DNA from 4 places in the Spirillospora sp. NPDC047418 genome. Region 3 is predicted to be linked to each of the others. Evidence: riboswitches for the same ligand, from Rfam matches in the RefSeq annotation. Region 3 holds a riboswitch; each other region holds the start of a gene.
What was found. Region 3 has a riboswitch for cyclic di-AMP ahead of ABZ806_RS21600 (C40 family peptidase). Riboswitches for the same ligand answer to the same signal wherever they lie in the genome.

Region 1: it holds a riboswitch for cyclic di-AMP, as region 3 does, so the genes downstream of both, ABZ806_RS27865 (peptidoglycan recognition protein family protein) here and ABZ806_RS21600 (C40 family peptidase) in region 3, are expected to answer to the same signal.
Region 2: it holds a riboswitch for cyclic di-AMP, as region 3 does, so the genes downstream of both, ABZ806_RS23205 (CHAP domain-containing protein) here and ABZ806_RS21600 (C40 family peptidase) in region 3, are expected to answer to the same signal.
Region 4: it holds a riboswitch for cyclic di-AMP, as region 3 does, so the genes downstream of both, ABZ806_RS23275 (C40 family peptidase) here and ABZ806_RS21600 (C40 family peptidase) in region 3, are expected to answer to the same signal.

Annotation. Positions count from the first base shown of each region.
Region 1 is NZ_JBEYTW010000052.1:7,676-12,222, forward strand. Features, by position in the region: gene ABZ806_RS27860 (PLP-dependent cysteine synthase family protein) at 1-981, opposite strand, end outside; cyclic di-AMP (ydaO/yuaA leader) riboswitch at 1,880-2,029, shown strand; gene ABZ806_RS27865 (peptidoglycan recognition protein family protein) at 2,405-3,193, shown strand; gene ABZ806_RS27870 (hypothetical protein) at 3,418-4,095, shown strand; gene ABZ806_RS27875 (hypothetical protein) at 4,092-4,547, shown strand, end outside.
Region 2 is NZ_JBEYTW010000038.1:3,406-7,952, reverse strand. Features, by position in the region: gene ABZ806_RS23210 (C40 family peptidase) at 1-1,184, opposite strand, end outside; cyclic di-AMP (ydaO/yuaA leader) riboswitch at 1,557-1,703, shown strand; gene ABZ806_RS23205 (CHAP domain-containing protein) at 1,705-2,712, shown strand; gene ABZ806_RS23200 (DUF6153 family protein) at 2,949-3,329, shown strand; gene ABZ806_RS23195 (DUF305 domain-containing protein) at 3,402-4,010, shown strand; gene ABZ806_RS23190 (hypothetical protein) at 4,052-4,547, opposite strand, start outside.
Region 3 is NZ_JBEYTW010000033.1:50,529-55,075, forward strand. Features, by position in the region: gene ABZ806_RS21585 (C40 family peptidase) at 1-607, shown strand, start outside; gene ABZ806_RS21590 (Mut7-C RNAse domain-containing protein) at 669-1,457, shown strand; gene ABZ806_RS21595 ((deoxy)nucleoside triphosphate pyrophosphohydrolase) at 1,463-1,849, shown strand; gene ABZ806_RS21600 (C40 family peptidase) at 2,159-3,178, opposite strand; cyclic di-AMP (ydaO/yuaA leader) riboswitch at 3,186-3,334, opposite strand; gene typA (translational GTPase TypA) at 3,537-4,547, shown strand, end outside.
Region 4 is NZ_JBEYTW010000038.1:18,266-22,812, reverse strand. Features, by position in the region: gene ABZ806_RS23290 (VanW family protein) at 1-998, shown strand, start outside; gene ABZ806_RS23285 (BlaI/MecI/CopY family transcriptional regulator) at 1,044-1,448, shown strand; gene ABZ806_RS23280 (M56 family metallopeptidase) at 1,453-2,388, shown strand; cyclic di-AMP (ydaO/yuaA leader) riboswitch at 2,530-2,676, shown strand; gene ABZ806_RS23275 (C40 family peptidase) at 2,680-3,723, shown strand; gene ABZ806_RS23270 (M56 family metallopeptidase) at 4,170-4,547, opposite strand, start outside.

The DNA.
Region 1 (4,547 bases), on a different contig from region 3:
GTCATCGAAGACCGTCGCGAAGTAGCGCTGCGGTCCGTCGGGGAAGACGGCCGCGATCTTGTGGTGCTCGGATTCCGACCGCGCGATCCACGAGGCCACGAGCGCGACCGCCCCCACGCTCCACCCGCCGGTGGTGTATCGGGCTTTGGCGAGCTCCCGGCATGCCCAGACGGCTTCGGCGGGCGCGACCCAGTGCACCTCGTCGAACGCGGCGTAGTCCACGTTGCGCGGGTAGATGCTGCTTCCAAGGCCGCGCATGAGCCGCGGCCTCGCCGGCTGCCCGAAGATGGTGGACCCGACCGTGTCGACCCCGACGACCCGCAGTTCCGGGAACATCCGGCGCAGAACCCGAGAGGTCCCGGCGCTGTGACCGCCGGTGCCGACACTGCAGACGAGCGCGTCCACCTGGCCGAGTTGGCCGGCCAGTTCGAGCGCGAGCCCTTCGTAGGCGGCGACGTTGTCGGGGTTGTTGTACTGGTCCGGGCAGTAGGCGTCCGCCTGCCGTTCCCGCAGCTCCTGGACGCGTCGCCGACGCGCCTCCTGCCAGCCGCCCGTGGGATGGGGTTCCGCCACCACGTCGACCGTCGCGCCGTGCGCGCGCAGCAGGTTGACCATCAGCGGCTCCATTCCCGGGTCCGTAACGAGCGTGGCGGGATGGCCGTAGGAGATCCCGGCGAGTACCAGGCCGAGCCCGAGCGTGCCGCTGGTGGATTCGATGATCGGCGTTCCTGAGGCTAGATCGCCGCGCTCCCGGGCGCGGGCGACCATGTGGAGGGCCGGACGGTCCTTGATCCCGCCCGGATTCGTGCCTTCGATCTTGGCCCAGAAGCCGTTCGTGCTCCCTCCGGACAGATCCGGAATCCAGAGGACGGGAGTGTTCCCGACCAGGCGCGCAGGCGACCGGCAGGTGCCGGCTCCCGTCCCTCGGGAAGCACCAAAGCCCTTCGATTGCCCTGGTACGTGCAGATCGATCGCGTCCAACGTTCTCTCCTGAAGGCTCAGCTCAGCAGCGCGGATGTGGTTGCGAGGCGGTCGTCGCCGGTTGTCCCTCAGCGGGCATGCCGAGGAGGAAGATCGGAGAACTTCGTCCTCCGCTATTCCGTCATCGACAAGGGCGCATGACCTGGCCGATCACAGCCGCGCCAGGCAGATCAGGTTCAGGAGACGGGTCCCGTTGGGGCGAGGCGGTACGCATCGTCGACGCAACGCGGCACAGGAACTCCGCAGGAACATCGCTGCCGCATCTCGCTCTCCCCTCACCAAGAGGATGGCGAGTCCGAGGAACGCGGCAATGAGAAGCATGACAACCCGGCTGCCCTCGGACGGGAGAGCCGTCGAATCTCCGCAGTCATCATGCGGCTCGGGAGGAAGGCTCTTCGTCGCCGCTCCGCCCGAGTTGCCAGGCTGACCGTCGGCGTGGGCACTCAAGGCGGCAGAGGGTACCGTGCGCCCCGCCGTCCCAGCCGATTCTTCTGAGTGCAGACCAGGCAGGCAGAGCACGAAGTGGAGCGCGGACAGCGTGACCAGCAGGAGCGACAGACCGCCTCCTGACGAGGGGCCGCACCCCTGCGAAGCACGCTGAGTTAGGTACACATCACATACTGTAGCCATCTCCTACGTGTCGTAGGACGAGACCCCGCCAAAGTCCCGTATGGCTCACTTCATCCCTGAGCCAAGCTCGGAATCGATGGCGCACGAGCGACCCGCTCCCTTGGAGCTCCCATCCCGGAACCCGCGTCACTCACAGGCGAAGACCCAGCCTCGGGCGGAGTGGCCCGGCGTAGATCACTATTGAATTTTACCTTTGCCGACTTGGACGCACGGAGCTCCATGTACTAACTTGCCTAGTAGTCGGCCAGGGAACGCCGCTCCACAGGCGACCGGCCGAACGCCTAATTCCATGGCGCCCGACGCCCTGGAAGCCGGGGACCCATCCTTCTTGGGGTGAATCCGCGACCAAGGCCGCGGTAGGGCCTACTCCTGGCCCGAACCCGTCAGCTAACCCGGTAGGCAGTCAAGGAGAGGAGAAAGCGTGAAAAGGCAGTACGCTCCCCCAGTTGCCGACCGTCCTGCGCCTGACTCCCGAACGGTCAGCCGTCCGGGCACCTGACCTGGCACAGCGTAGAGCGCCGGAAGACAGCAGAACCGCAGACTCTGTTGATTCCGATCGTCTGACGAGGACCATCCCCACGCATGCTGATGCAGCGTCTTCCTCGTAGCGTGCACGTGCGCAACTAATTCATTTGACCTTCATTGTCCACGGCTCCAGCCGGGGCAGGCCCCGCATGCGTTAGTGCACGCACTATCCCCTGCTGACCACAGGCGGCGACTTCCGCCTGCCCTTCGGCATGCCATTCCCATGACATTGGCCGCGCCGTGGGGCGATCCCCTCGGAGGAATTCCGATGAACTACGACGGACGGCATCGCGCCGACGGCTCCACGAACGGCGCCGTACCTCGCCGAACTCTCCTTCTGGGCGGCCTCCTCGCGGCCGGCGCGGCATTCGGCGTCCAGGAAATGCGGGGCTCGCCTCCGGCGCGGACAGCGCAACGAGCCGCCGCGAGTGGCAAGGAGGGCGCGGCCGGGGGCAGGCGATCTCGCGCCTCCCGGAACGCACGCACGGCATCCGCCAAGTCTCCGCTGATCCACCCGACCAAAGAGTGGGGGGCCGGCAAGCCGGAAAGAACCGCGACCGTCCGCCGGCGTCCTCCCAAGTACATCGTCGTGCACCACACCTTCACCGACAACGTCGACGACTACTCGCTCGCACGGGCAGAGCGCCTCGCACGCGCGATCCAGAATGCGCACAAGGGACGAGGATGGGGCGACACCGGACAGCACTTCACCATCAGCCGGGGAGGCCACATCCTGGAGGGTCGTACGGGCAGCCTCGCGGCGGCCGAACGGGGCGAGATGGTAGTCGGCACGCACGTGAGAGGCGCGAACGCCGACACCGTGGGCATCGAGTGCGAAGGCACCTACAACACCGTCCTGCCTCCGCAACGACTGCGCGATTCCCTGGTCAAGGTCTGCGGTTGGCTGTGCGAGCAGTACGACCTCAACCCGTATGAGGCCATCGTCCCGCACATGAAGTTCAACGACACCGATTGCTGCGGCTACAAGTTCGCCCCCACCCTCCCGAGCCTCCGCAAGGACGTCGCCAAGGTCGTCTCCCCCAGGTTGCTCCGCTGACGCCAACCGCTTCGACGCGTAACCCTCCGTACTGAAACAACTCGGCTTTCGCTCACGGAGGAGCAGCGGTCGAGATCTCAGGAGGGCTTTCGGGCGGCCGTATTGGAGTCACACCTTTCCTCCTACATTGCGTAGGAGTACGGTCCGGACGGCATGTCTGATCGCCGGCTGCCGGGGGCGCCGACCCAGGCATGCCACCCGATGATCAGGTCCACCGACGAGAGGTGAGACATGCGCAGGGCCCATGGGCGATCCCCCTGGCCACCACCCTGACGATCGCCATGAGCGGTCTCGGGGACGCAGCCGCCAGCCCCACGCCACCAACCGCCAAGACGAAGATCAATGGAGGTTCCGCCGATCCCGAGAGCGGCGGCCGTGAAGCCGACGACCAGCACGGTGGAAGCGAAGGGCACCTCCCCGGCTCCAGCAAGAACGTGAAGCTGGTCGGCGAACTCGACGTCAGCGGCGCGACCGGCCAGGACCGGCCGGGACACATCGCCGACCTAGCCGTCAGCGGCGACCACGCCTACCTGGCGGCTCGGCGCCTCAACACCGACCCATGCGGGAAGGGCGGCTTCTACACGGTCGACATCTCCAACCCGGCGAAGCCGAAGGAGGTCTCCTTCACCGAGTTCCCGGCGGGGTCATATCCGGGTGAGGGGATGCAGGTCATCAAGATGCGAACCGCCGCGTTCAAGGGCGACATCCTGGTGACCAACAACGAGATCTGCTCGGACACGGGATCACAGGTCGGCGGGATGTCTATCTACGACGTGACCGACCCGCGCCACATCGTCCCACTGGCGATCGGCGAGGGGACACCAACGACGGCGAACTGCCGACGGCTCGTCAGGAGCACAGCGTCTTCGCCTGGCAGGCCGGGCGCCACGTCTACGCCATGATCTCCGACGACGAGGAACAGGCCACCAGCGACGTCGACATCATGGACATCACCGACCCGTCCAACCCGACGCTGATCGCCGAGACGAGCCTCACCGACTGGCCCGGCGCCCAGAAACCCCTGGCCAACGGAGAGACCGTCTTCCTGCACGACATGGTCGTCAAGAAGATCAGGGGCCACTGGCTGGGGCTGCTGTCGTACTGGGACGCAGGCTGGGTGATCCTCAATCTCGACAACCCGGCCAAGCCGGTCTTCGTCAACGACTCCGACTACCCGGACCCCGAGAAGCTCCTCGGCTTCAGCCCGCCGGAAGGCAACGGCCACCAGGCCGAATGGACGCGCAACAACCGGTTCATCGTCGGCACCGACGAGGACTTCTCCCCCACCCGGACGTCCTTCCAGATCACCGCTGGGCCGAATGCCGGCACCTACGGCGCAGGCCAGTTCGACTGG
Region 2 (4,547 bases), on a different contig from region 3:
CAGCCCGCCAGCCGGGCGGCGAGGCGCGGATTGATGCGGATCGCCCCTTGGAAGTTCCTGAAGTAGACCGGTTGGATGCGCACGACGGTGCCGCGCCTCGGTGCGGCGAGCATCTTTCCATCGCCGAGGTAGAGCGCGATGTGGGAGATGTATCCCGGGGCGGTGGGGTCGTGGGCCCAGGTGAGCAGATCACCGGGCCGGGCCTTCTCGAACGGGATCCGCCAGCCGGCCTTCGCCTGGTCGTCGGCGACCCGCGGTAGCCGGACACCGGCCTTGCCGAAGGCATACTGCAGGATTCCAGAGCAGTCGTAGCCGCCCTCGGCGTCCGACTCCCCGCCCCAGACGTACGGCATCCCGAGCTTGCTCTCGGACGCTTTGATCGCCGTGCGGATCTGGAGTGCGGTCAAGACCTGACCGCGAGCGTCCGGGAGCTGGGCACCTGCGCCCGGGGAAGTCCCGCTCTTGGTGGCGAGGGATACGACCTTGGACCCGCGCGGTACGAGCCTGCGCACGCTCCGCGTGAGCTTCGTCAGGTCGCGCTTCCCGGCGCTGATGAGCAGCGCATTGCCTTCCGCCATGCCCAGGGTGCGTGCGGTTGGACGCGAGACCACGGCGTCGACCTCACCGATCCCCATCGTGGCGAGCGCGCCGACTCTGAGGCTGGTCTTTCCAGCGGTTCCGTCGAGCGCCGCTTGGCTGCCGAGGGACACCCCGCCGTCGGTCCCCAGTGCGAAGGAGACCGCGATGTCACCTGCAGCGACGTTGCGCCAGAGCGCGTCCGATTCCGCGGTGGGTTTCGGTGTGTAGCGCCGGAAGGTCGAAGGATCGACGCCGAAGACGGTCACGGACTTGCCCGCGAGACGGCCTTGTGCCGCATCGACCGTCTCGACTCCGCGTACGCCTTTCATCTCGGCGATCTTGGCGATCGCCGAGGGCGGGAGAGGTCGTGGTGCGGCCACGAGCAGGTGCGGCGCGAGCCGCGACGTCAAGGGGGCGACGAGCCCTGCTGAGGACGGTTCGGGACGCCCCGCCGCCAGGAACCGGGCCGCACCGGCCTGCGCCACCGTGGCCGGAGGCGCTTGCGATGCCGAGCGGACGGCCAGGACCGCCACGTCCGCGGTCAGTGTGGTCACCGCCGAAATGCCGATCACTATGGGAACCGTGCGGCCGCTCGGCTTGAACACCCGGACCTCCCGCAAGGTTCGCGTACCATCTCCTACGATGCGTCGGAGGTGACGATAGCCGCCATGCTGCGTCGACGCCAGCCGCCGGCCACGATCAAGTAGCCGCACATCAACTAGGGCTACTACCTTCAATAGTAGCTATGACGGACCGCGAACGGCCGGTTCAGCTCTACTGGCCGTGTCCGCCCGACAAGTCGGCAGGTGCATGCAAGTCGTCCTGAACAGGCAGTACTGACACTCGACGATGCGCGGAGACACCGGCCCGCAGGCAGCTGATCCGTGGTCGGCTTTGACCTCGCGTTGCCATCTCGGCGAACGTGCTACTACATTGCATCGTAATCGGTTCGTGATCCACTCCCCGGCCTGGGGGGCGCGGACCGACCGCCTAATCCCGATCGGCGCGCCAGCGCCGCGGGAGCCGGGGACCCACTGTTCCTGGGGTGAATCCGCCGCGCGCGGTAGGGCCTGCTCCTGGCCCGAACCCGTCAGCTAACCCGGCAGGCGGAGTCAAGGAGAACCGATGGATCCCGTAGGTGCGAAGCTGCTGGAAGTAGCCAAGAAGGAACTCGGATACCGCGAGAAGGCCGGCGGCTACACGAAGTACGGCGACTGGTACGGCAAGACCTACGAGGGCGGTGACGACTACTACGCCACCGCCCCCTGGTGCGACATGTTCCTCGCCTGGGCCGCCACCGAGACCGACACACAGGACTGGGCGGGCGAGTTCGCCTCCACCATCCAGCACGCCGAGTGGTTCAAGAAGAAGGACGCGTGGGGCACCAAGCCCGAGCCGGGTGCGCTGGTGTTCTTCGCCTGGTCCGACTCCAAGGACATCGACGCCATCAGCCATGTCGGCCTGGTGGAGAGCGTCAAGGGCTCGTCCCTGCGCACGATCGAGGCCAACACCGACGGCGTCTACCTCAAACGGAAGACGCGCGACGTCAGCGACGTCGTCGGCTACGGCTACCCAGGCAAGGTCAAAGTGGCGGGCAAGCCGCTGCCGGGAACCGAAGACGAGACGAACTACGTCCCCAAGCACGCGGCTCCCGCATCCGAGTCCAAGGGCGCGGAGGCGACGCGCCCCGAAACGGCGGTCACCTCTCAGGGCGCGAGCCCGAAGGCGGCCGGCGACCAGCCGCTCGTCCAGCCGGACGTCCTGCTGGGAGGGCTGCTGTCCATCGCGGTCTGCGGTACGGCCGCGCTGGCGGCGGGCAAGTCGATCGCTGCTCGCGTTCCGGCGGAGCCGCCGATCCGTGTGCGGAAGCGCGGCAAGCACCACAAGCAGCCGGTGGAACTGCCCGCGGACATCACACCGGCGGGCCTCGATGCGTCCGAGGCCGGAACCGCCGCCATGCCGGTGATCTCGGCCGCCGTCGCCGCCGAGGCAGAGGATCGCGAATTCTGGAGCCGGGTCTCGACACTGCAGGACGACGAAGATCTGGCGTTCTGGGACACCCTTTACATCGATTTGGAGCCGATCCGCTCGAACACCTCCGACCGCACGATGGCCGGTCGTTGTGGCCGATGACCGAGTCGTGGCCTCTGACCGAGGCGATCCCGATTGAGCCGGGAGCGTGCCGGGAGACGTATGTCCTGGTCAGGGAGGCGCCTTGGCGGATCACCGGCCATCCCTCGCTACCATGGGCGTGGCAGAGCAGCGCAGGGAGAGGAATGGCCGGCGGTCTTCCGGGCGGACGGTCGCTACGGGGTATGGAACGGCAGGTGGGGTAGCTGAACCGGTCACCGGAACGGTGCGGGCAAGCCATGAAGCTGCCGTTCGGCCTGCTCATGTTGCTCTGCGTCCTGGCGATGCACGGCTTCCAGGCATCGCCGAGCCCCACCGAAGCGGCGGGCGTCCCGCTGACGGCGATGAGCATCGGGCACGAGGCGACGCCATCCTCGTCGAAAGCCGTCCATCAATCCTCGGGCGAGGACCAACCCGGTGATCATCACCAGGATCATCCGGGCGGTCAGGTCTGCCTGGCGATACTGTCCATGATCTCCTTCCTCGGAGCGATCGTCGCCCTGTTCGTGCGCGAGCCGGTGATCGTGGCGAGGCGGATCCTGACCAGGATCCGAATCCTTCTCGTAGGACGGCCTCCACCGAGGCCGTCCCTGTACCGCCTGAGCGTGCTGAGGCTGTGACAGACCGGCGGCGTCTTCGCGGGCGCCGGGCTCCCCGAAGTCACAGACACTCGACACGAAAGGTCCACCACCATGAAGCGCGCACTCGCGCTCGTCGCCGTCCCCGCCCTGGCGATCAGCCTGGCCGCCTGCGGCGACAACGACTCCGACAACGCCAAGGCCCCGATGTCCGGCCACTCGATGCCGGCGAGCGCGTCACCGTCCAACGGCGGCTCGCAGACGCAGCACAACGACCAGGACGTCATGTTCGCCCAGATGATGATCCCGCATCACCGCCAGGCGATCGAGATGGCCGACCTGGCCGCCATCCGCACCTCGTCTCCGGAGGTGAAGCAGCTCGCCGCGGAGATCAAGAAGGCGCAGGACCCGGAGATCAAGCAGCTGTCCGCCTGGCTGACCGGCTGGGGGGCGTCGGTGCCCTCGCCCGGGATGAGCGGCATGAGCCACGGCATGGACGGCATGATGACGGACAAGGAGATGAAGAAGCTGGAGGGCGCCAAGGGCGCGGCCTTCGACAAGGCGTTCCTCGAAATGATGATCAAGCATCACGAGGGCGCCGTGGCGATGGCCAAGACCGAGCAGTCCTCCGGGCAGTTCCCCGCGGCCAAGCAGATGGCCACGGACATCGTGACCTCGCAGTCCGCCGAGATCACCAAGATGAAGAACCTGCTCAAGCAGTAGGACCGCGCGGTAGGGCGGGCGGGGTCCCGGGCCCGCCCGCTCTACCGTCCAGCCGGCTTTCGACGGGCGCGTGTCAGCACCAACGCCGCTGCGAGAAGCGACAGACCAACCCCGTAAAGGACGGCTCCCCAAGCGATCTGGCCTCCTGTCACGTCCCCGCCACCGGCCGGGCGGTAGAGCTCCCGCCGCATTGTCACCGTCGTTCTATCTCCGGTCCTGAACGGCATCCAGGTCTCGGCGTCTCCGCCTCCGGATGTCCTGAACTCCCCGTAGACGAACCACAGGTCACCGCGCGGCAACCGCAACGCCCCTTCGAAGCGGCAGCCGCCCACGGGGCCGAGGCGTCCGATGACCTCCCGTCCAGCCCTGCGCGCCACTGCTCTCAATGGCTGCATCTCATTGCAGCGGCTTTCCGGAAGCACAGCGAGATGCGTGACGCCGGCATTGTCGGTGACAGCGCTGAGACGCACCTCTGCGTAAGGCTCGCCCTGCCCGGGGTCATGAGCTCGCGCCGGCCGACCAGGACTCACCACGAGC
Region 3 (4,547 bases):
CTACCTCAAGCACAACGGCGCCCCGCAGCGGATGAAGACGGCGATCTTCCAGTACAACCACTCGTCGGACTACGTCGACCTCGTCCTCGACTGGGCGAAGCGCTATGCCGGCGGCGAGTTCAAGGTCGTCCAGGCGAACGGCGTCAACTGCGACGACAACGAGCTGCCCGCGAACATCGGCGACCTCGTCGAGCAGATCATCCAGTTCGCGATGGCGCAGCGCGGCAAGCCGTACGTTTTCGGTGCGAACGGCCCGGACGCGTGGGACTGCTCCAGCCTCATCCAGGCCGCCTACCGGCAGGTCGGCCTGAACCTCCCGCGGACGACGTTCCAGCAGTGGCCCTTCGGCGAGAAGATCGCCAAGGGCAAGGAGCAGCCCGGCGACCTGGTGTTCTTCAACTCCGGCCCGGGAACGTCTTCGGACAATCCGGGCCATGTCGGGATGGTCATCGGCAAGGGCAAGATGATCGTGGCGTCCTGCTCGACGTGCGTGCCCGCGATCGGCGTGAAGACCTACAAGCGGTCGGACTGGGTCGGCGTGACCCGCCCGCTCGCGCGCCCCGACTTCAAGAAGAAGGTCGGCGAACTGGCCGCCCGCCGCTCCTGAGCCGCGGGGGAGTACGCCGGACCCGCCGTCGACGCGTCGGGGAACGTCGGAGTGACGTGGCATGCTGATCAGCGTGGAGTCCGAGATGACGATCCGCGTGGCCGGCGAACTGCTGATGTTCCTGCCCGCGACCCGGCGGGAGGCCGTGAACCGGGTGCCGTGCGACGGGACGTCCACGCTCGGGCATCTCGTGGAGTCGCTCGGCGTGCCGCTGCCCGAGGCCGGTCCGATGACGATCGGCGGCGCCCGCGTCGAACCGTCCGTCCGCCCGGAGGCGGGCGACGAGGCGCAGGTGGCGGCGGTGCCGCGCCCCCAGGCCGTCCCGCTCGACCCGGGCCGGGACGCGCCGCGCTTCCTGCTGGACGTCCACCTCGGCACCCTGGCGCGGCGCATGCGCCTCCTCGGCCTGGACACGGCCTACCACAACGACATGGACGACCCGGCGCTCGTCGTCCAGGCCAACGCGGAGCGCCGCGTCCTGCTCACCCAGGACCGCGGCCTCCTGCGGCGCCGGGCGCTGTGGTTCGGCGCCTACGTCCGCGGCTCCCGGCCGGACGACCAGCTCCGCGACCTGCTCGACCGGTTCGCGCCCGTCCTGCACCCGTGGACCCGCTGCACGGCCTGCAACGGCGAGCTGGTCCCGGTCGACAAGAGCGAGGTCGAGAGCCGCCTGGAGGCGGGGACGCGCCGCAACTACGACGTCTACGGCCGCTGCGCCGACTGCGGGCAGGTCTACTGGCGCGGCGCGCACGGCGGCCATCTGGAGGAGATCGTCCAGGACGCGACGCGGCTGGCCGACGCCGCACGGGGCGAGCGCGGCCCGCGGGCCGCCGTGACGGAGAGGGGCTGATCGCGATCGATCTCGTGGTCGTGGGTGCGGCGATCATCGCGGACGGACGGCTGCTCAGCGCGCAGCGGGCCGAGCCGCCGCACATGGCGGGCGGCTGGGAGCTGCCGGGCGGAAAGGTCGATCCGGGCGAGTCGGACGAGGACGCCCTGGTCCGCGAGTGCCACGAGGAACTGGCGATCAAGGTCCGGCTGCGCCGCCGCGTCGGCGGCGACTGGCGCCTGAGCGAGAAGGCGGTCCTCCGCATCTGGACGGCCGAGATCATCGAGGGAGAACCCCGGCCCCTGGAACACCTGGCCCTACGCTGGCTGGCCCCGCACGAGCTCTACGAGGTCGCCTGGCTCCCCGGCGACCGCCCCGTCATAGACCAACTCGCCCAAGAGGGCCTGACCTAGCCCCCCAGACGCCCACGACCGGAGCCCGGAACGGGCGGGCCGGCGTGTCCAACGACATCAACCGGCGCAGCAACCACGCAACGACCCAAGCGTCGCGATCGCGACCGAAGGCAGGTTCGAGCGGAGCGAGAACCTGATCGCGCAGCGAGCCGCCAGGCGAGTCGGATGCGATGCAGCGATCGCACGTGTTCTTCGACGATGGAGGGCCGCCAGGCCCGAAGGAGGAGAAAAATACCAAAAAAACGCCGGGGGCTTCCTACCGCGCCGCAGGAAGCCCCCGACGATCGAGGGGCCGCGTGGGAGGGCCGGTCAGGAGATGCGGTTGGCGCCCGCGTAGTCGGAGCGGTCGGAGAGCTTGGAGATCTTCACCACGTCGCCGGTCTGCGGGGCGTGCAGGTACTTGCCGTCGCTGAGGTAGATGCCCATGTGGTGGAGGTTGCCGCCGAAGTAGACCAGGTCGCCGGAGCGGAGCGCGCCGCGGGACACCTTCGTGCCGAGCTGGTACAGGTCGCCGGTGTAGTGCGGGAGGCCGGACCTGCCGACCTGGGCGTAGGCCCAGACGACGAGGCCGGAGCAGTCGAAGCTGCTCGGGCCGGCGGCGGCCCACACGTACGGGGAGCCGATCTTGCCGTACGCCTTGCGGGCCATCTTGGCGGGCAGGCCGGAGCCCTTGATCGTCGCGCTGAGGCCGGTGCGGGGGTCGCGGGCGCTCGTGGTGGTCAGCTTGTCGAGGCGCTTCATCACCTCGGTGACCTTGGCCTTGGCGTCCGCGCGCGCCTTCTTGGCGTCCTCCCAGGCCTTCTGGACCTGCGCGGTCTTGGCCTCGGCGGTGCGCTGCGCGGCCTCGGCCCGGTCGATCTGCTTCTTCAGGGCCTGGACGGCGGCGGCCTGGTTCTGGGTGAGGTAGGCGCGCTCGGACAGCCCCTCCGGGGAGCCGTCGGCACCGAAGATCGCGTCGGGGGCGCCGGCCATGTAGGTGGCGGCGGCCATCCGCCCGAGCTGCTCGCGGGCCGGGCCGGCCTGGGCGCGCAGTGTCTCCGCCGCCCTGGTGGCGTCCCGCTGGGCCTTCTGCGCAGCCTTCCAGTCCACCCGCGCCTTGTTGAACTTCTCGGTGAGGATCTCGGCCTCTTCGTTCAGCGCGTCGAGGCTCTTGCGCAGGCCCTGCTCCGTGGTCGGGGTGGGGGTCGGCGCGGTCGCGGCCGCGGTGAGCGCGAACGGTCCGGCGGCGTGCGCGGCGACGGGCGCGGTGGCGCCGAGGCCGATCAGGAGCATGGTGGCCGCGGTGGCGGCGGGCGCGACGCGGCGCCGCCGGTGGGGGTCCGGTGCCAAGCCGGTGTTCTCCTCTCCTCGCGCGCCTACCGGGTTAGCTGACGGGTTCGGGCCAGGAGTCGCCCTACGGCGCGCGCTCGCGGCGGGCGCCGATTCACCCCAGGGAGGTGGGTCCCCGGTTCTCCCGGCGTGCGGGAGATTCGGCGTTCCGGACGCAGCCCCGGGGGGTGGGGCTTCGGACGACCGGATCTCGGGAAGATTACAAAGGATCGGCAAAGTACGCGAATCGGGGCCCGTGTGAAGCCCGCTGACGGGTGTGACGGACGCGCTCGGGATGGGCGGCGCGCGGCGGCGCGTAGAATGGAGTGCTGCCGTGGTTCTGCGGCGTCTCCCTGAAATCTCACACAAGGTAACCCGCATGCCCATCTCCACGCGCGACGACCTCCGTAACGTAGCGATCGTCGCCCACGTCGACCACGGAAAGACGACGCTGGTCGACGCCATGCTCTGGCAGTCCGGGGCCTTCCGCGAGAACCAGGACGTCGACGACCGCGTCATGGACTCCAACGACCTGGAGCGCGAGAAGGGCATCACGATTCTCGCGAAGAACACGGCCGTCCGGCACAACGGGCTGACGATCAACATCATCGACACGCCCGGCCACGCCGACTTCGGCGGCGAGGTCGAGCGCGGGCTGTCCATGGTGGACGGCGTCGTCCTGCTGGTGGACGCCAGCGAGGGCCCGCTCCCGCAGACCCGGTTCGTGCTGCGCAAGGCGCTCGAGGCGAAGCTGCCGGTGATCCTGGTCGTGAACAAGACCGACCGTCCCGACGCCCGCATCGACGAGGTCGTGGACGAGACGTACGAGTTGTTCATCGACCTCGACGCCGACGAGGAGCAGATCGACTTCCCGATCGTGTACGCCTCCGGCCGGGCCGGGCGGGCCTCGCTCGACAAGCCCGCGGACGGGGAGATGCCGGACTCGGCCGACCTGGAGCCGCTGTTCACGGTCATCACCGACACGATCCCGGCGCCGTCCTACGACCCGGACGCGCCGCTGCAGGCGCACGTGACGAACCTGGACGCCTCCAGCTACCTCGGCCGGATCGCGCTGTGCCGGGTGCGCGCCGGGACGATCAAGAAGGGCCAGCCGGTCGCCTGGTGCCGGCACGACGGCAGCATCGAGAAGGTGAAGATCACCGAGCTGCTGATGACGGACGCGCTCACCCGCAAGCCCGCCGACGACGCGGGCCCGGGCGACATCATCGCCATCGCCGGCATCCCGGACATCATGATCGGCGACACCATCGCCGACCCCGACGACCCGCGCCCGCTGCCGCTGATCACGGTGGACGAGCCCGCGATCTCGATGACGATCGGCACCAACACCGGGCCGATGGCGGGCCGCGAGAAGGGCACCAAGGTCACC
Region 4 (4,547 bases), on a different contig from region 3:
ATGGCGAGCAGATCACGGTGGAGCCCAAGAGCTTCGCTCCCCACCTGGTCTTCGCACCTGATGACTCGGGCAAGGTGGGTCCACGTGTCGACGGTCCGGCGTTGGCGCGGGAGCTAGGGACGCGGTTGCGTGATCTTGAGCGCCCGGCTCGCGATGCGACATTCAAGGTCAAGTCGGGCAAGCTTCGGCTCGTTCCCTCCACGGAAGGCCGGGGAGTCGATTCCCGAGCACTCGGTGACGCGGTCGCCGGAGCGGTCCTGCGACCGCAGGGGCGTGAGGTGAGCGTGCCGATGACCGTCGACAAGCCGCGAGTCGCGACCGACCAGGCCCGCAAAATGGGCATCAAGCAGAAGATCAGCTCCTTCACCACGCGCCATCCGTGCTGCGCGCCTCGGGTCAAGAACATCCACACCATCGCCGGCATCCTCGACGGCTACATCGTCGGGCCCGGCGAGACCTTCTCCCTCAACGGAATCGTCGGCAAGCGCGACAAGGCGCGCGGCTTTGTCGAGGCACCGATGATCCTCAACGGACGGTACGTCGACGATGTCGGCGGCGGGATCTCGCAGTTCGCGACGACGATGTTCAACGCCGTGTTCTTCGGTGGGCTGCAGGACGTCCAGCACACCCCTCACTCGTACTACATCTCCCGCTATCCGGCCGGACGGGAGTCGACCGTCTCCTTCCCCCAGCCGGACTTCCGGTGGCGCAACGACTCGCCGTACGGCGTCCTCGTCGACACGGCCTACACCGACACGTCCCTCACCGTGAGCTTCTGGAGCACTAAGCGCTACGAGATCGAATCGAAGAGTTCCGAGAAGTACGCGATCAAGAGCTTCGAGAGCAAGACCGAGTCGGGGCCGAAGTGCATCCCGATGCCCGGTGCGGAGGGTTTCCAGATCGACGTCTGGCGCATCTTCAAGCAGAACGGGAAGGAGGTGCGCCGCCAGAAGTTCCACACCACGTATCAGGCCGAGCCCCGCATCACGTGCCGGTAGCGAGCGACAGCCCGCGTTCCCGCCCACAGCCGATTCTCCGGCACAATGTGCGCAGGACGGAGGTGGCGCGTGGCCGGATTGGGTGGAGCACTCGAGCGTTCCATCATGGACGTGCTCTGGGACGCGCCCGGCCCGCTGCGGGTGCGTGAGCTGCTCGCGAAGCTGAACGAGGACGCCGACAAGGCCCTGGCCTACAACACCGTCCAGACCGTGGCCGAGAGGCTGGCGCAGAAGGGGCTGCTGCGGCGCACCCCCGACGGGACGGCCTTCCGCTACGCCCCCACCCGCGCGCGGGAGGAGTACGCGGTCGAGTTGATGCTCGACGCGCTCACCGAGTCCGACGACCACGGCAGCATCCTGGCGAGGTTCGCCGAAGCCGTCCCGCCTGAGGACGCGCGCCACCTGCTGGACGCCCTGCGCCAACGGACGTCCGGCGAGCAGGGGGAATGACGGCGTGATCTACCTCGTGATCAGTCTGGTGTCCACGGCGGTCCTGCTGGGCTGCCTGGCGGGGCCCGCCCTCGATCGGCTCCGCCGCCCCGCCGCGCATCCGGGGATCGCCATCGCCTGCTGGTTCGCGGCTCTGGCCGGCACCTTCATCGCCGACATCGGGATCGTCGCGGTGGCGCTGCTGTCGCCGCCGGCGCCCGGCCACGGCCTGTTGGAGTGGCTGCGCAACTGCCTGCCGCACCACGGCGACGAGGCGATCATCATGGCAGCGGCCGCGAGCCTGGTGCTGCTGACGGCCTGCTGCTCTAGGCTCGTCCGCAGCCTGCCGCGGCTCAGACGAGCCGTGCGGCACCGGCGCCGGCACTGGGAGATGCTCCGGCTCGTCGCCAAGGAGCATGGACGGCACGACGACGTACTCGTCCTCGACCACCCCGTCCCCGTGGCGTACTCGCTCCCCGCCCGACAGCGCGCGATCGTGGTAAGCACCGGCACGCAGGAGACCCTCACTCCCGAAGAGTTCGGCGCTGTCCTGGTCCACGAACGGACGCATCTACGTCAGCGGCACCACACGATGCTACTCATCCTCGACCTCGCCTACGCGCTCCTGCCCTGGTTGCCGACCGTCCGCCGGGCGAAGAAGACCCTGCCGCTGCTGCTGGAGATGGCCGCGGACGACGCGGCGGCCCGGGCCTGTGGCAGGCGGACGCTCGTCGACGCCCTGTGCCGGCTCGCGGCGACACCAGGTGTGGCAGGCGCCCTCGGCGCCGCGGGCCCCTCCACAGGGGCGCTCACGGAACGAGTGCTGCGGCTGGAGTCCGCCGAGGCGGTGAAGCCGCGCCGGGCGGCCAGGGCGGCAGCCTCCGCCTTCGTCACCATCGCCGTCGCCACGCCCCTCCTGGTCGCCGCCGCGACCATCGTGCAGCTGTCCGAGATCTGCTGAGGCCGTCCCTTACCGGCCGGTCATTAACACATCGTTGAGACTCCAGAGGCGGTTTGTCGCAATCGGCCGCTTGGGTGGCGAATGAGGCCGCTATCTCCTACGCTCCGTAGGAGCCATCGTGGGGTGTCCCCGCCGGGGACAGCGGTGGCCACGCCGAATCCCGCGGCCCCGCGCCGTCCGAGGAACCGGGGAACCGTTTTCCACTGGGGTGAATCCGCTCCCCCGAGCGGTAGGGCGACTCCGGCCCGAACCCGCCAGCTCACCCGGTAGGCGTACTGGAGAGGACAGTGCATGCAGCGACGAGCTGCCGGAGAGAGAACGCCGATCCGCCGCCGGTTCATCATGAGCACGGCATGGACGGCATCGATCGCCGTTTCCGCGACGCTCGTGGCTCCCCCGCCCGCTTGGGCAGAGCCCAAGCCGACCCGCAAAGAGCTGACTGCTCAGCAGAAGAAGCTCGCCGACGAGGCGGAGAAGCTCAGCGAGCAGTACAACGGGTTGCGCGTGCGCCTGCAGCAGGCGCAGCGCGCCGCCAAGGTGGCCGAGGGCAACGCCGTCCGCCAGAAGAAGGCGCTGGACGAGGCCCGGGACCGGATCGTCAAGCTCGCCGCCGACAGCTACAAGAACGGTCCGACGGACCCGGCGGTCGCCTTCGCCTCAGCGGACGACCCACAGGCCGTGCTGGACAAGTCGGCCACGCTCAACTACTTCGCCCGCCAGGACAGCACCCGTGTCGCCCACCTGCTCCAGACGATGCAATCCGCGGAACGATCCCGCAAGTCGGCTGAAGCACGCGCGAAGCAGGTGCGCGAGCTCACCGACGAGGCGAAGAAGAAGCGTAAGGAGCTCCAGACCAAGCTGAAGAAGGTCGAAGCCAAGCTGGGCGTTGGGTCCGGCGGACGCACCAGCGCGGGACCCGCCCCGAACGTTGATCCAGGTGGGGCCTCGGCCAAGGCCATGGGGGCGGTCAGGGCGGCCCTGAGCCAGCGCGGCGTTCCGTACTCGTGGGGCGGCGGCAATGCGTCGGGCCCGTCCTACGGCACCGCCCAGGGCGCCAACATCAAGGGCTTCGACTGCTCGGGACTGACGCTGTACGCCTACGCCCAGGTCGGCATCAGCCTCCCCCACTACACCGGCAGCCAGTTCACCGCTGGCACGCGTGTCTCCCAGAGCCAGCTCAAGCCCGGCGACCTGGTCTTCTTCTACAGCGACCTCCACCACATGGGCATGTACATCGGCAACGGCAAGATGGTCCACGCCCCGCAGACCGGCGACGTCGTCAAGATCAGCTCGATCTCCGGCCGCCCGTTCGCCGGCGGCGTCCGCGTGGCCTGACCACCGCGCGCCGAACCCCCCGTACCGCGTCCCCGTCACCCGCCCCCGGGGTGACGGGGACGTCTTTGTGCTGCCATCCCTGTGGCCAGCCCACCGGACGCCCCGCACCCACCCTCTACTATTCGACGAAGTAGTAGAGGGACGTGCCTTGGGACGCTGCCGCAAGTTCAACCCGAGCGGGGAGATGCTCCCGTGCGGGTCGATAGCGGTGCAGCGCCATCCTTCGTGGGACCGGGGCCAGGAACTGGACCGTCCGAGTTTGTTTGGGGATCTCGGACGGCCAGCCGGTCGACGTCATCGTCACCTATACGAGCTGTCCGGCAGTGCACGTCCATCCGGGCGTGGTCCTTCGCCCGTGGAGAAGCAGATATGGGGTCGAAGAGGGCGACGCCGTGCATCTACGCATACCAGGCCGGCCCCGTCGGGTTGTGACCCCGGCTCGGCCGTTACACCGGAAAGTGGCAGTGGCGTTCGAGGATCGCCGTAATGGCCGGGTTGGCAGCGAGAGCCAGCGGCAGCGTCACAAGCAGGGCGATACCGATGCTGCCGGTGAGACGTCCTGCGCGGGACAGGGGATCGTGGGGCGCGAGAAGGCGGCGGACCCGCAGAAGTGCCGTGCCACCGCCCGCCCCCATGGCCATGGTCGGCGTCCGGCCGCCGGCGACGGCCACCAGCGCCGCCGCGAGGGTGACGCGGTCGTGTTTGCGGGCGGCCACGTCATCGGCCAGCAACTCCAGCAACCTGGGAACCTCCGCCCTGGCGGCGCGGAGGAGCGGTACGGTGGGGAACGCACGGCCGAATGCCACGGCGAGGTTGATCGCGAG